DNA from 3 places in the Bradyrhizobium sp. 61 genome. Region 1 is predicted to be linked to each of the others. Evidence: predicted binding sites of a transcription regulator. Region 1 holds the regulator's gene; each other region holds the start of a gene.
The links. Region 1 encodes PhoB, which activates phosphate uptake and scavenging genes when phosphate is short. Its sites were predicted from a motif close to TGTCATNNANCTGTCAT; they were not measured.
Positions count from the first base shown of each region.

Region 2: IVB46_RS26875 (DUF2278 family protein) is a predicted target of PhoB. The motif match lies at 1,550-1,566, and genes of this name have one in related genera.
Region 3: IVB46_RS35160 (inorganic phosphate transporter) is a predicted target of PhoB. The motif match lies at 2,237-2,253, and genes of this name have one in related genera.

Region 1 covers NZ_JADPIU010000019.1:13,702-18,293, forward strand. The annotation lists gene IVB46_RS08360 (aspartate aminotransferase family protein) at 1-478, opposite strand, end outside; gene IVB46_RS08365 (GcrA family cell cycle regulator) at 935-1,447, shown strand; gene phoB (phosphate regulon transcriptional regulator PhoB) at 1,684-2,391, opposite strand; gene phoU (phosphate signaling complex protein PhoU) at 2,407-3,123, opposite strand; gene pstB (phosphate ABC transporter ATP-binding protein PstB) at 3,135-3,956, opposite strand; gene pstA (phosphate ABC transporter permease PstA) at 3,953-4,592, opposite strand, start outside.
Region 2 covers NZ_JADPIU010000070.1:40,843-45,434, reverse strand. The annotation lists gene queC (7-cyano-7-deazaguanine synthase QueC) at 1-442, opposite strand, end outside; gene mazG (nucleoside triphosphate pyrophosphohydrolase) at 579-1,433, shown strand; gene IVB46_RS26875 (DUF2278 family protein) at 1,627-2,649, shown strand; gene hflX (GTPase HflX) at 2,728-4,107, opposite strand; gene hfq (RNA chaperone Hfq) at 4,119-4,367, opposite strand.
Region 3 covers NZ_JADPIU010000084.1:365,753-370,344, forward strand. The annotation lists gene IVB46_RS35155 (M20 aminoacylase family protein) at 1-482, shown strand, start outside; gene IVB46_RS35160 (inorganic phosphate transporter) at 559-2,187, opposite strand; gene IVB46_RS35165 (UdgX family uracil-DNA binding protein) at 2,296-3,738, opposite strand; gene IVB46_RS35170 (putative DNA modification/repair radical SAM protein) at 3,738-4,592, opposite strand, start outside.

The DNA.
Region 1 (4,592 bases):
AGCCGTCCATCGGCGGGCCGAACCCTTCGAGATATTTTGCCGAACCGGTCGCGGCGAGCGTTGCCAGCGTGCGGCCGTGGAAGGCGCCTTCGAAGGTGACGATGCGGTACCGTTCCGGATGACCCTTGGAGAAGTGATGATGGCGGACCAGCTTGATCACACCTTCCAGCGCTTCGGCGCCGGAATTGCAGAAGAACACGAAGTCCGCGAAGCTTTCATTGCACAGACGCGCGGCGAGCTTCTCGCCGTCCGGGCTCTGGAACAGGTTCGACATGTGCCAGAGTTTGGTGGCCTGCTCCTGCAACGCCTTGACCAACGCAGGATGAGCATGGCCGAGCGCATTCACCGCCACGCCCGAGGTGAAATCGAGATAGCGATCGCCATTGGTCGCAATCAGCCAGCAGCCTTCGCCGCGCTCGAAACCGAGGTCGGACCTGGCGAAAACGGGGAGCAAATGCGGCGCTGCGCTGTTAGTCATGACGATCACTTGAATGTTGCGGACGGCGTGAGCGTGCATTGCGCAACGCACCATTGACCGGCTCGGAAAACGAAACGTGCCGCCTTTTAAGGGCGGCACGCCTGACTATCTTATGCCTGGTGAAACCGGTGTCAATGCCGCCCGGAAAGCCTCGCGAAACGCAGAATCCGTAGTCTTGCGGTGGCGATTTTGCGTGTTTCCGCCACGGAACATGTGGAAGCGAGTCGGCGGACTCTTGCGCGTGAGTCACGCCATATTGTAGCGTTTGGCTTGTCAGATACGACATCTCGTGCAGCAGTTCTGATCCTCTAAGTCCTCATGTACCGGCGTAAGCGTTCGGGCGCATCTGGTGCGCCCGGCGAGCCTTAAGGGATTCTGGCGGCACGGGTTTTTCGAAGCTTAGGCATTCGCCGTGCGGCCGCCAGGATGGCAGGCGCCGGCGAAGGAAAGGGTGCAATGACCGTTTTGACCTGGTCGGATGATCGCGTCGAGCAGCTGAAAAAGCTCTGGGAGGCCGGACTTTCGGCCAGCCAGATCGCCGCTGAACTCGGCAATGTGACCCGCAATGCCGTGATCGGCAAAGTGCACCGGCTCGGCCTGTCGGGCCGCGCCAAGAGCCCTTCATCGGCAGCGCCGCGGCCGCGCAAGGCGCGCCCCGCCCAGCACATGATGAGGGTGACCCGTCCGATCGCACGCGGCAACACCGCGCTGGCGCAAGCCTTCGAAGTCGAGGTCGAGGCCGAACCGGTCACCTACGACAACGTCGTGCCGATGAGCCAGCGGCTGTCGCTGCTGGAGCTGAACGAGGCCACCTGCCACTGGCCGGTCGGCGATCCCTCGAGCCCGGATTTCTTCTTCTGCGGCGGCAAGGCGCTCTCCGGCCTGCCCTACTGCGCCCAGCACTCGCGCGTGGCGTATCAGCCCGCGGCCGATCGCCGGCGCGCGCCGGCGAAGCCGGGTCCGCGCTGAAGTCGTTCTGAGCTCAGAAAGGAGCCGTCACACGATGGCGGCTCAACAAATCCGATGTCGTCCCGGACAAGCGCGCCTTGAGCACGCGCAGATCCGGGACCCTTAACCACCGCAAGATGTGGCTACGGGGACTCGGAGTTACCTTTTCACACAATAACCGATCGCTTTGGGTGTCCCGGACCCGCGCTTGCGCTTGTCCGGGACGACACCGAGAATGTGGCCGCAGCTCACCGAGCTTACGCCTGCTCCGCCTTCGCAAAGCGATCGTCCAGTGCGTAGCCCGCGCCGCGGACGGTGCGGATCGGATCCTGCTCGCGGCCGAGATTGAGCAGCTTGCGCAGGCGCCCGATATGGACGTCGACGGTGCGCTCGTCGATGTAGATGTCACGGCCCCAGACGCTGTCGAGCAACTGCTCGCGCGAGAACACGCGGCCGGGATGCTCCAGGAAGAACTCCAGCAGGCGATATTCGGTCGGGCCGAGATCGATCGGCCGGCCCGAGCGCGCCACGCGGCGCTTGTCGCGGTCGAGCTCGATGTCGCCATAGGCGAGCACGGTGGCGAGCCGCTCCGGGCTGGCGCGCCTGAGCAGGCCCTTCACGCGTGCCAGCAGCTCCGGCACCGAGAACGGCTTGACGATGTAGTCGTCGGCGCCGGTCGCAAGACCCCGCACCCGCTCGCTCTCCTCGCCACGCGCGGTGAGCATGATGATCGGGAGCTGCTTGGTCTCGGGCCGGGTGCGCAGCCGCCGGCACAGCTCAATGCCGGAGAGGCCCGGCAGCATCCAGTCGAGCACGATCAAATCGGGGATATGCTCCTTGAGGCGGGTGTCGGCATCGTCGCCGCGCATCACCGTCTCGACGTCATAGCCGTCGCCTTCGAGGTTGTAGCGGAGAAGCTCGGTGAGAGCTTCCTCGTCCTCAACCACCATAATGCGTGCGCCCATGGTGTTCGTCGCTCCTTAAGTGTTCGGGACCGTCGTGGCGAAGGTCGTCATGTCGCCCTTCGGCCGCTTGTCGGTGATCGCCTGGCCCTCGATCATGTAGAACACGGTCTCGGCGATGTTGGTGGCGTGGTCGCCGATGCGCTCGATGTTCTTGGCGCAGAACATCAGATGGATGCAGAACGAGATGTTGCGCGGATCCTCCATCATGTAGGTGAGGAGCTCGCGGAACAGCGAGGTGCAGATGGCGTCGACTTCCTCGTCGCCCTTCCACACCGCCATCGCCGCCGGCAGATCGTGCGCGGCATAGGCATCCAGCACCGACTTGACCTGTTGCTGCACGAGGTCGGTCATGTGCTCCAGGCCGCGGAACAGCTTGAGCGGATGGAAATCCGTCTCCAGCGCCGCGACGCGCTTGCCCATGTTCTTGGCGAGGTCGCCGATCCGCTCGAGATCGGTGGCGACGCGCATGGCGCCGACGATCTCGCGCAGATCCACCGCCATCGGCTGGCGGCGCGCGATGGTGAGCACGGCGCGCTCCTCGATCTTCTTCTGGAGCGCGTCGAGCTCGGCGTCGATGGTGACCACGCGCTGGCCGAGCGCGACGTCGCGGCGGATCAGCGCGTCGACGGAATCGACGATCATGCGCTCGGCGATGCCGCCCATCTCGGCGACCAGGCGCGTGAGCTCCTGGAGGTCGGTATCGAAGGCCTTTGCGGTATGTTCAGAACCCATGTTCCGTCTCCTCAGCCGAACCGGCCGGTGATGTAATCCTGCGTGCGCCGGTCGGTCGGCGACGTGAAGATCTTGCTGGTGTCGTCGAACTCGATCAGTTCGCCGAGATACATGAAGGCGGTCTTGTCGGAGACGCGCGCCGCCTGCTGCATGTTGTGGGTGACGATCGCGATCGTGTAGTTCTCGGACAGCTCCTGGATCAGCTCCTCGACCTTGGCGGTCGAGATCGGGTCGAGCGCCGAGCAGGGCTCGTCGAACAAGATCACCTCGGGCCGCACCGCGACCGTGCGGGCGATGCAGAGGCGCTGCTGCTGGCCGCCGGAGAGCGACAGGCCGGAGGCGTTGAGCTTGTCCTTGACCTCGTTCCACAGCGCGCCGCCGCGCAGCGCGTTCTCGACGCGGTCGTCCATCTCGGACTTCGAGATCTTCTCGTAAAGGCGGATGCCGAAGGCGATGTTCTCGTAGATCGTCATCGGGAACGGCGTCGGCTTCTGGAACACCATGCCGACGCGGGCGCGCAGCAGATTGAGGTCCAGCTTGGGGTCGAGGACGTTGGTCTGGTCGAGCATGAGCTGACCGGTGACGCGCTGGCCCGGATAGAGGTCGTACATCCGATTGAAGATGCGCAGCAGGGTCGACTTGCCGCAGCCCGACGGGCCGATGAACGCCGTGACGCGGTTGGTGCCGAGCGCCAGATTGATGTTCTTCAGCGCGTGCTGCTCGCCGTAGTAGAAATTGAGGTTGCGCACCGTCACCTTGGCCGGAGCTTCGGGCAGCACCGGCGCCTGCGGCAAACCACCGGCCGCGCTCATCGATACGGAAAGATCACTCATTTTGCGGTCCTCTCGGCGCTCAGAATGCGCGCGCCAATATTCAGGGCAAGAACGGTCAGGGTGATGAGCAGCGCGCCGCTCCAGGCGAGCTGCTTCCAGTAGGCGTAGGGGCTCTGCACGAAATTGTTGATGGTGACCGGCAGGTTCGCCATCGTCTTGTTCAGACCCAGGCTGAAGAACTGGTTCGACAGCGCGGTGAAGAGCAGCGGCGCGGTCTCGCCGGCGACGCGGGCGGTGGCCAGCATCACGCCGGTGATGAGGCCCGAGCGCGCCGCGCGATAGGCGATGCGCTTGATCACCAGCGAGCGCGGCAGGCCGAGCGCCGAGGCCGCCTCACGCAGTGCGTTCGGCACCAGCAGCAGCATGTCCTCGGTGGTACGCAGCACCACCGGGATGACGATGACCGCGAGTGCGAGTGCGCCGGCAATCGCCGAGAAGCCGCGCATCGGCACCACCACCGCACCATAGATGAACAGGCCGATGATGATCGAGGGCGCCGAGAGCAGGATGTCGTTGATGAAGCGGATCACCGAGGTCAGGCGGTCGTTGCGGCCGTACTCGGCGAGATAGGTGCCGGCGAACAGGCCGAGCGGCGCGCCGATGCCGACGCCGAGCACGGTCATGATGATCGAACCC
Region 2 (4,592 bases), on a different contig from region 1:
CGTCGCGGCAATCGGGATAGCCGGAATAATCGGTCTCGCACATGCCGCCGACGATGTGGGTGATACCGCGCCGGTAGGCGAGCGCCGCGGCAAACGTCAGGAACACCAGATTGCGGCCGGGCACGAACGTATTCGGCAGGCCGTCGGCGCCCATCGCGATGGCGACGTCGCGCGTCAGCGCCGTCTCGGACACGGCCGCCAGCGTCGGAATCGACAGCGTGTGGCTCTCGCCGAGCCTTGCGGCCCAGTCTGCGCGCAGGCCCTTGATGCCGTCGAACAGCCGGTCGCGGCAGGCGAGCTCGATGGCGTGGCGCTGGCCATACTCGAAACCCAGTGTCTCCACGCGTGCAAAGCGGCTGAGCGCCCAGGCAAGGCAGGTGGTGGAATCCTGGCCGCCGGAAAACAGCACCAGGACGGTTTGTGATGAAAATGCGTCACTCATGGCCCGCGCTTTAGCACTGCGGGCGCTCCTCGCCAATTGCCGCCAATCGGTGGAAATCGGCCTGTTCCGCCGCGCCGCGCTGGGAACGGCGGGCCGCTTTTGGCATAAGGTTTTGGACCCAGGAGACTGCCCCGCAATGACCCCTTCCCGTGACATTTCCCGCCTGATCGAGATCATGGCGGCGCTGCGCACGCCGGTGACCGGCTGCCCCTGGGACCTCGAGCAGAATTTTGCGACGATCGCGCCCTACACGATCGAGGAAGCCTATGAGGTCGTCGAGGCCATCAGCCGCGGCGATCTCGATGACCTGCGCGAAGAGCTCGGCGACCTCCTGCTCCAGGTCGTGTTCCACGCCCAGATGGCATCAGAACAGAATGCCTTTGCCTTCGGCGACGTCGTGGAGGCCATCACCCGCAAGATGATCCGGCGCCATCCCCATGTCTTCGCCGACAAGGACGGCAATCTCGCCTCCTCCCACGTCAAGGAGGTCTGGGACCGCATCAAGGCCGAGGAGAAAGCCGAACGTGCGGCGCGCCGGCCGCCGGAGGAAGCGCCGACGCACAAGTCGTTACTTTCGGACGTCAAGGCCGGCCAGCCCGCGCTGACGCGCGCAATGGAGCTCCAGCGCAAGGCTTCCACCGTCGGCTTCGACTGGAACGACCCGCGCGCGGTGCTGGCGAAAATCCGCGAGGAAGCCGACGAGATCGAGGCAGCGCTCGACCGCAACGACAGCGAGGGGCTGGCGGAAGAGACCGGCGATCTGATGTTCGCACTCGTCAATCTCGCCCGCCACGTCGACGCCGATCCGGAAGCCGCGCTACGCGCGACGAATGCAAAGTTCGAGCGGCGGTTCGCCTTCATCGAGCGCGCGCTCGAGGCGCAGGGGCGGACGCTGGAGCAGGCGTCGCTGGCGGAGATGGACGCGCTGTGGAATGCGGCGAAGAGTGAGGGGAAACCGGTATCAGAGACTCGCTCGCAGGCCCGCCGCTAGCGTTGTGGCCTGCTCCATCGGCGTATCCGCAAGGATCGAAGCGGTCGCGAAGGAGATATAGGTCAGCATCTTTTCCCGAATGCAGCGAGGCGGTCATGGCGGATCGCAGTCAAGCCATGAAACCGTCACGACAAGCAGTCTAAAGTTGAGCAACGGAGCCCGCGCAGCCGAAATCCCACCTCAGGTGAGTGCGATGCCATTAAAGCACTATTCGGTCCTCAAGGGACGCCCGATCGCGATGCGTTTCGGCACCGGCCAGTCGCCGCACTATCAAGTCCATGTCGTGGCCGATAACGCGGATTTCCGCATCGCCGTCAATGTGCAGTCAGGCGACGGAAGCGAAGTCGAGTTCCTGGTGCGATCGCACTTTGTCCATCCGATCACCGATCAACTCGCGGCGTTGCCCGAGGGCCTGCACCCGCAGCCGCCGAAGCCGGCCAGCACCGCACTGGACTTCATTCGCGGCAATCTGATGCAGCCTCAGGAGATGATCCCGCTGCCGCTGTCCGTGCCCGGACCGGACAATGACCTCAACGAGAAGCTCGACCAGTTCGTCCAGCGCGCGCTCTCAAACGAAAGCGCGATGGTGTACGCATTCGGTGAGACATGGGGGCCGGAGACCAAGGCGGACAATTATTTCGGCTTCCGGCCGGGCCGCGGCATCCACGACATCCATATGAATCAGGGAAACCCAATCGGACGGTTCTCGGGCGACAACGGGCCATGGCAAGACGGCGGGCTGGTGTTCGAATTCCCGGATCAGAAGCTATGGACGGCGGTCTTCCTCAAATTCCAGACGCAGGCCTGGCACACCGACGACAAGACCGGTGACCCCATCGATCTCGGCGCGCCGACACAGCCGCCAGATCCGACCGCTCCTCCGACCGGGCAAATGCCTGACGGACTCGTGCGCATCATCGCAGCACTCGTCAATGCCTTGAAGACGCCCGAGCGGGAAGTCGTCACGCTGCTCAATACGGCCGATCGCGACATCGATCTCACCGGCTGGATGCTGGCCGACAAGCAGAAGAACAAGATGGTCCTGTCAGGGAAGATCGCGGCCGGCGGCACGCTCGCAATCGTCGTGCAGAAGCCGATGGAGTTGTCGAACCAGGGCGGCATCATTTCGCTGCTGGACGAGCGTGGGATCAAGATCCACGGCGTCGCCTATACCAAGGCGCAGGCGAAGAATCCGGGCCTGACCATTCCATTCTAGCGTTACGCGTCTCAACCCGGAAACGCGGATATGGTCGATATCGCACGCAAGCCTGTCGGGCACACCGCGCCCTTCGGATCACGCCACGCGCGGCACGGCATCGAACCGGTTCACCACGATATCCCGCTTGGTCTCGTCGACCCGTACGGTCATGTCGAAGCGGCCGTCGTGCAGCTCTTTCGCCAGCACCTCGGAATTCCTGTGCAGCCAGCTGATGCCGGCACCGTCGGCGGCGTCGATGGAGAGATCGAGCGTGGTGCGCTTTGCGGCGAGCCGTTCCTCGATCGCGGCGAGCAGCGCGTCGATCCCCTCGCCTGACACGGCCGACACCAGCATCGCCGGGTGATCCTCCGGCCGGCGCGCGGCGATATTCAGAAGCTCTTCGCGCTTGTCAGGCTCGTAACGGTCGATCTTGTTCCAGACCTCGATGATGCGGCCGGAATCGTCGGGGTTGATGCCGAGCTGGCGCAGCACCGCGTCGACGTCACTCTGCTGGGCCTCGGCATCCTCGTGCGAGATGTCGCGCACATGCAGGATGACGTCGGCCTCCAGCACCTCTTCCAGCGTGGCGCGGAAGGCCGCGACGAGCTGGGTCGGCAGGTTGGAGATGAAGCCGACGGTGTCAGACAGCATCGCCTTGCCGCCATGCGGCAAAGTGAGCGCGCGCAGGGTCGGATCGAGTGTTGCGAACAGCATGTCGGCGGCCTGAACGTCGGCGCGGGTCAGGCGGTTGAACAGCGTCGACTTGCCGGCATTGGTGTAGCCGACCAGCGCGACGACGCGATACGGCACGCGCTGGCGTCCGGCGCGATGCAGCCGCCGCGTCGCCTGCACCTTCTTCAGCTCGCCCTCGAGTTTCGAGATGCGCTCCTGGATCAGGCGGCGATCGGCTTCGATCTGCGTCTCGCCGGGACCGCCCATGAAGCCGAAGCCGCCACGCTGGCGTTCCAGATGGGTCCAGGAGCGAACGAGGCGCGAGCGCTGGTAGTTGAGATGCGCAAGCTCGACCTGGAGCGAGCCTTCCTTGGTCTTGGCGCGGCGGCCGAAGATCTCCAGGATGAGGCCGGTGCGGTCGAGCACCTTGGCGTGCAACTCCTTCTCGAGATTGCGCTGCTGGATCGGCGCCAGCGCGCAATCCATCACGACGAGCTCGACATCGAGGCTCTTGGCCAGCGCGGCGATCTCCTCGACCTTGCCCTTGCCGATATAGGTCGCGGGGCGGATCTGGCTGATCGGCGCGATGATGGCATCGGCAATGACGAGGTCGATCGCCTGCGCGAGGCCGGCGGCCTCATCGAGCCGGGCCTCCGCGTCACGCTGAACATGGCTTTCCGATTGCGCGTCGGCACCGCCCGCGCGCACACGCAAGTAGGGGCCGATGACAAGCACCCGCCCCGTCTGCTTCGCCCCTGCCGACCGCGGACGGTCGGCCTCCCCGTCGAAATTCCGGGGTTCCAATCAGATCACTCTCAAGCCGGCTGATCCTCGCCGCCTTCGAACAACTGGATCGGAGCGCCCGGCATGATGGTCGAGATCGCATGCTTGTAGACAAGCTGCGAGTGACCGTCGCGCCGAAGCAGCAAACAGAAATTGTCGAACCAGGTCACGATGCCCTGGAGCTTCACTCCGTTGACCAGAAAGATCGTCAGTGGCGTCTTGGTTTTGCGAACGTGATTGAGGAAGGTGTCCTGTAGGTTTTGTGCGCGGTCTGCCGCCATTGTTTTTTTCTCGCTTTGAGTTTCTTTTTATTGCGCCGGTTGCGGCCCTCTTTGTGACATTCGGGGCCTCTTCCGGTTGCTATTCCTCATGAGATCCCCCTCGGAGGAACAGCGGTTCGATTAGAGGACAGGACGGGTTATTAGGCAAGCCGCTTCACGCGGCAGGCCACGCCCAAATGCCCCGAAAAACTACGGAAATCGATGATTTTCCTCGCTAATCCCTGC
Region 3 (4,592 bases), on a different contig from region 1:
ATCCCCTGGAATCGGCCGTGATCTCGATCTGCGAATTTCACGCCGGCAACGCCCGCAACGTCATTCCGCAGACCGCAACGCTGAGGGGCACCATCCGCACGTTGTCGCCGGAGGTGCGCAAGCTAGTCGAGAAGCGCGTGCACGAGGTGGTGGCGGGCGTGGCGCAGATCACCGGCGCCAAGATCGACCTGCACTACAAGCGCAACTACCCTGTCGTGAACAACCACGCTGCGGAGACCGAGGTGGCGCGGCGCATCGCCAGGAACGTTGCCGGCGAGGCCAATGTGCACGAGATGCCGCCGCTGATGGGCGGCGAGGATTTCGCCTACATGCTGGAAGCGCGGCCCGGCGCGTTCATCTTCTGCGGCAACGGCGACAGCGCCGGCCTGCATCACCCCGCCTACAATTTCAACGACGAGGCGATCGTGTTCGGCACGTCCTATTGGGTCAAGCTGGTCGAGGAATCGCTCGCGGCGTCTTAACGCCGACCCCCGAAGCACAAACGAAAAGGGCCCGTGCATCGCACGGGCCCTTTGTCTTTGAGGCGCGTGATCGGCTTCAGAAGATCCGCGAGAAGATCACGTAGAGCGTGGCCGACAGCGCGATCGCGCAGGGCAGCGTCAGCACCCAGGCCATCAGCAGGTTGCGGATGGTCGCCATCTGCAGGCCCGAGCCGTTCGCGGCCATGGTGCCGGCGACACCCGACGACAGCACGTGGGTGGTCGAGACCGGCAGGCCGAACACGTCGGCGGCGCCGATCGTGGCGGCGGCGACCAGCTCGGCGGAGGCGCCCTGTGCGTAGGTAAGATGGGTCTTGCCGATCTTCTCACCGACGGTGACGACGATGCGCTTCCAGCCGACCATGGTGCCGAGGCCGAGCGCGATGGCGACGGCGACCTTCACCCAGGTCGGGATGAACTTCGTGGCGCTATCGAGGCCGCCCTTGTAGGCGTTCAAGGTCGCGACCTCTTCCTTGTTGAGGTCGTTTTCCTTGTCCTTCATCAGGAAGCGGATTGCTTCCGAGGTCAGGTACATGTCGTTACGGGTGTTGCCGACCACTTCCGCCGGTACCTTGTTGAGCGAGCCGTACTTCGCAACCTGGTCGCCGACATCCTTCACCAGCACCGACAGCGAGGGGTAGGTGCCTTCGCTGATGTGGTGCGAGGTGATGTACTGCGTCACCGCAGGACGGGGATCGCCGATGATCGAGTGACCGGCGCCCTTGGCCGCGATCACCTTGGAGGCTGCGTCCGAGACCTTCTGGAACTGGGCGACCTGGCTCTCCGGCAGCGCGCGGTTGAGCGCGTAAGCCGTCGGCACGGTGCCGATCAGGATCAGCATGATCAGGCCCATGCCCTTCTGGCCGTCGTTCGAGCCGTGGGCGAAGCTGACGCCGGTGCAGGTCGCGATCAGCAGGCCGCGGATCCACAGCGGCGGCGCCTTGTTGCCTTCGGGCGCGGCATAGAGCGCCGGATTGCGCACGATGAACTTGAGCAACAGCAGCAGCACGGCGGCGCAGATGAAGCCGAACAGCGGCGACAGCAGGAGCGCGTAGCCGATCTCGGTGGCCTTGCTCCAGTCGACGCCCGAGGTGCCGTCGCGGCCGCGCATGACGGCATTGGCGATGCCGACGCCGATGATCGAGCCGATCAGCGTGTGGGAGGAGGAGGCGGGCAGGCCGAAATACCAGGTACCGAGGTTCCAGATGATCGCGGCGATCAAGAGTGCGAACACCATGGCGAAGCCGGCGCTGGAGCCGACCTGGAGGATCAGCTCGACCGGCAGCAGCGAGACGATGCCGAACGCGACCGCGCCGGAGGACAGCAGCACGCCGAGGAAGTTGAAGAAGCCCGACCACATCACCGCGAATTCAGCCGGCAGCGAATGGGTGTAGATCACGGTCGCCACCGCGTTGGCGGTGTCGTGGAAGCCGTTGACGAATTCGAAGCCGAGCGCGATCAGCAGCGCGACGAACAAGAGGATGTAGGGCAGGAAGGTCGTCACCTTCGTGCCGGTCGCGTTGACGTCGACATAGATGCTGTAGGCAACGAACAGCAGGCCTGCGGCAAGGATGCCGAAGAACAGGATCATCGTGAGCGGGTTAAAACCCTTGTCGAGATTGGGCCTGGAAGCCGGCTGGACAGGCGTCGGATCGCCTACCGCACGGTCGAATGCAACATCTGTCATTTTTTGGACGCCCCTTAACTAATTTGAAGGGCTATTGTCCGCGATGGATTTGAAGGCTGGATGACAACTGCGTCGTAAAGTCGCTTTCCCTCCAGTATTTGCCAGTATTTAGGCGGCGCGCGGGGCTTTCTTCTGCAAACCGGCGGCAATCTTCAGGTCTTCGACAAAGCGCTGATATTCCAGCACTTTGGCTTCCGGATCGGGCAGTCGCAGCAGATAGGACGGGTGCACCGTCACGAGCGCCTTGCGGCCGTCGGGCAGGTCTATGAGCCGGCCACGGGTCTTGCCGATCGGGATGATCTTGCCGAACACGCTTTGCGCGGCGGTGGCGCCCATCGCCACGATGAGCTCGGGCTGGATTGCCGAAACTTCCCGCTCGTACCATTGCCGGCATGCCCGGATCTCCGGCGTCGCCGGCTTCTGGTGCAGACGGATCTTTCCGCGCGGCACGAATTTGAAGTGCTTGACCGCGTTGGTGACGTAGACCTTGTTGCGGTCGACGCCGGCTTCCTGAAGCGCCCGATCGAGCATCTGGCCGGCCGGGCCGACGAACGGATGGCCGGCGAGGTCTTCCTTGTCGCCGGGCTGCTCGCCGACCAGCATGATGGTCGCGTCTTTCGGGCCCTCGCCGAACACGGTCTGCGTCGCGTCCTTGTAGAGCGGGCAGGCGCGGCAGTGCGCGGCCTCCTCGCGGAGCGCTTCGAGATCGTCGGCAGCCAGCTTGCGTGGCATCGGAGCCTCCGGCCGCTTCTGGGGCTTGTGCGGATCGGTTGCGGCATTGGCGATCATGGCGCCGGTCATGCGCTCGGCGTCCTCGATCAAGGGCTTAATGATCGACGCCTCGGGCAGGTTCCTCCAGTATTTCTTCGGCATCTCCGTCTGCATTGCCTTCACCTTGAGCCGGGCCGGGTTGAAGATGCTGGCGTAATAGCGCCGCCAGGTTTCCTCCAGCCGGTCTTCGCCCGGTGCTTCGTTCTTGCTCACACCCGGGGTGAATGAGAGCGCGTGGCCATCCCAATGCGCGCACAGATCGGGTGTCAGGATCGACCAGGGCATGTCGGCAAAGCGCTTGGCGAAGAACGGCGCGGCGAGCTCGACGATGTGATGCTCCGGCTCGAACCAGGCGACGTAATGCGCTGCGCGCTCGCGTCCGATCTCGCGGAAGCGCACGAAGGCATGCATCTTGTGCTCGTCGCGATGGACTGCTCTTGCCATGGCGGTGACTTGCGCGACATCAGGATCGGTCGCGACCTCGATGAGATCGTGATTGTCCTTCAATCGCCAGAGCAGGCGATAGAGGATCGCAAAGCGCTCGGGATCGCGATGCAGGATCGCGGCCTTGGCGAGCTCGACGAATTTTGCCGAGACGTTGAAGGTGCCGTCGTTCACCTCAAATATCGGAGACGGCGCGGGCGGTGCGAACAACTCGGCTTCGCCGCCTTGCACGGTCCAGGTGACATCGGTTGGCGGCACATGATGCAGCACGAGGCTGCGTGCGGCTTTGCGCCAGCCGTCGAAATCGGTTTCGGTGTCGAGGGTGATGTACTGCATCAGAAGCCAAACCCCAGTTGTGTTGCCTTCGGCTTGAACCGTTCGATCAGCCGCGCCTCGTCGAGGCGGTGCGGCGCGGGGCGGTGATCGCTGAGGACGATGAACGGCAGCGCCTTGTTGCGGGGCACATGCAGCCGCGCGAGATCGGAGAGGCGGATCGTGGTGGTGCGTCGTGTCGCGATGATGCGTTCGACCGCCTTGGTGCCGAAGCCGGGCACGCGCAACAGCTCCTCGCGGCTGGCGCGGTTGACGTCGAGCGGGAAGCGGTCGCGGTGGCGCAGCGCCCAGGCGAGCTTCGGATCGATGTCGAGCGGCAGCATCGCGCTGTCGTCAACGATCTCCGCAACGTCGAAACCGTAGAACCGCATCAGCCAGTCGGCCTGGTAGAGCCGGTGCTCGCGCAGCAGCGGCGGCGCGCGCAGGGGCAGCGCGCGGCTCGCATCGGGGATCGGGCTGAAGGCGGAGTAGTAGACGCGCCTCAGCCTGTAGGAGCCGTAGAGATTGGCGCTGGTGTGCAGGATGGTGTGATCGTTGGCACTGTCGGCGCCGACGATCATCTGCGTGCTTTGCCCGGCCGGTGCAAAACGCTGCGGCCTGGCCTTCGTCTTCGCGCTGCGGCCTTCCTCGACCTCGTCGAGCTTCAGCCGCAGCCGGCCCATGGTGCGGCGGATCGCGCGCACATCCTTTTCCGGTGCGAATTGCTGCAGGCTCGTCTCCTCGGGCATTTCGATGTTGATGGAGAGACGGTCGGCATATTTGCCGGCTTCCGCGATCAGCGCGTCGTCGGCCTCGGGAATGGTCTTGAGATGGATGTAGCCGCGAAAGTGATGCTCCTCGCGCAGTTTGCGCGCGAC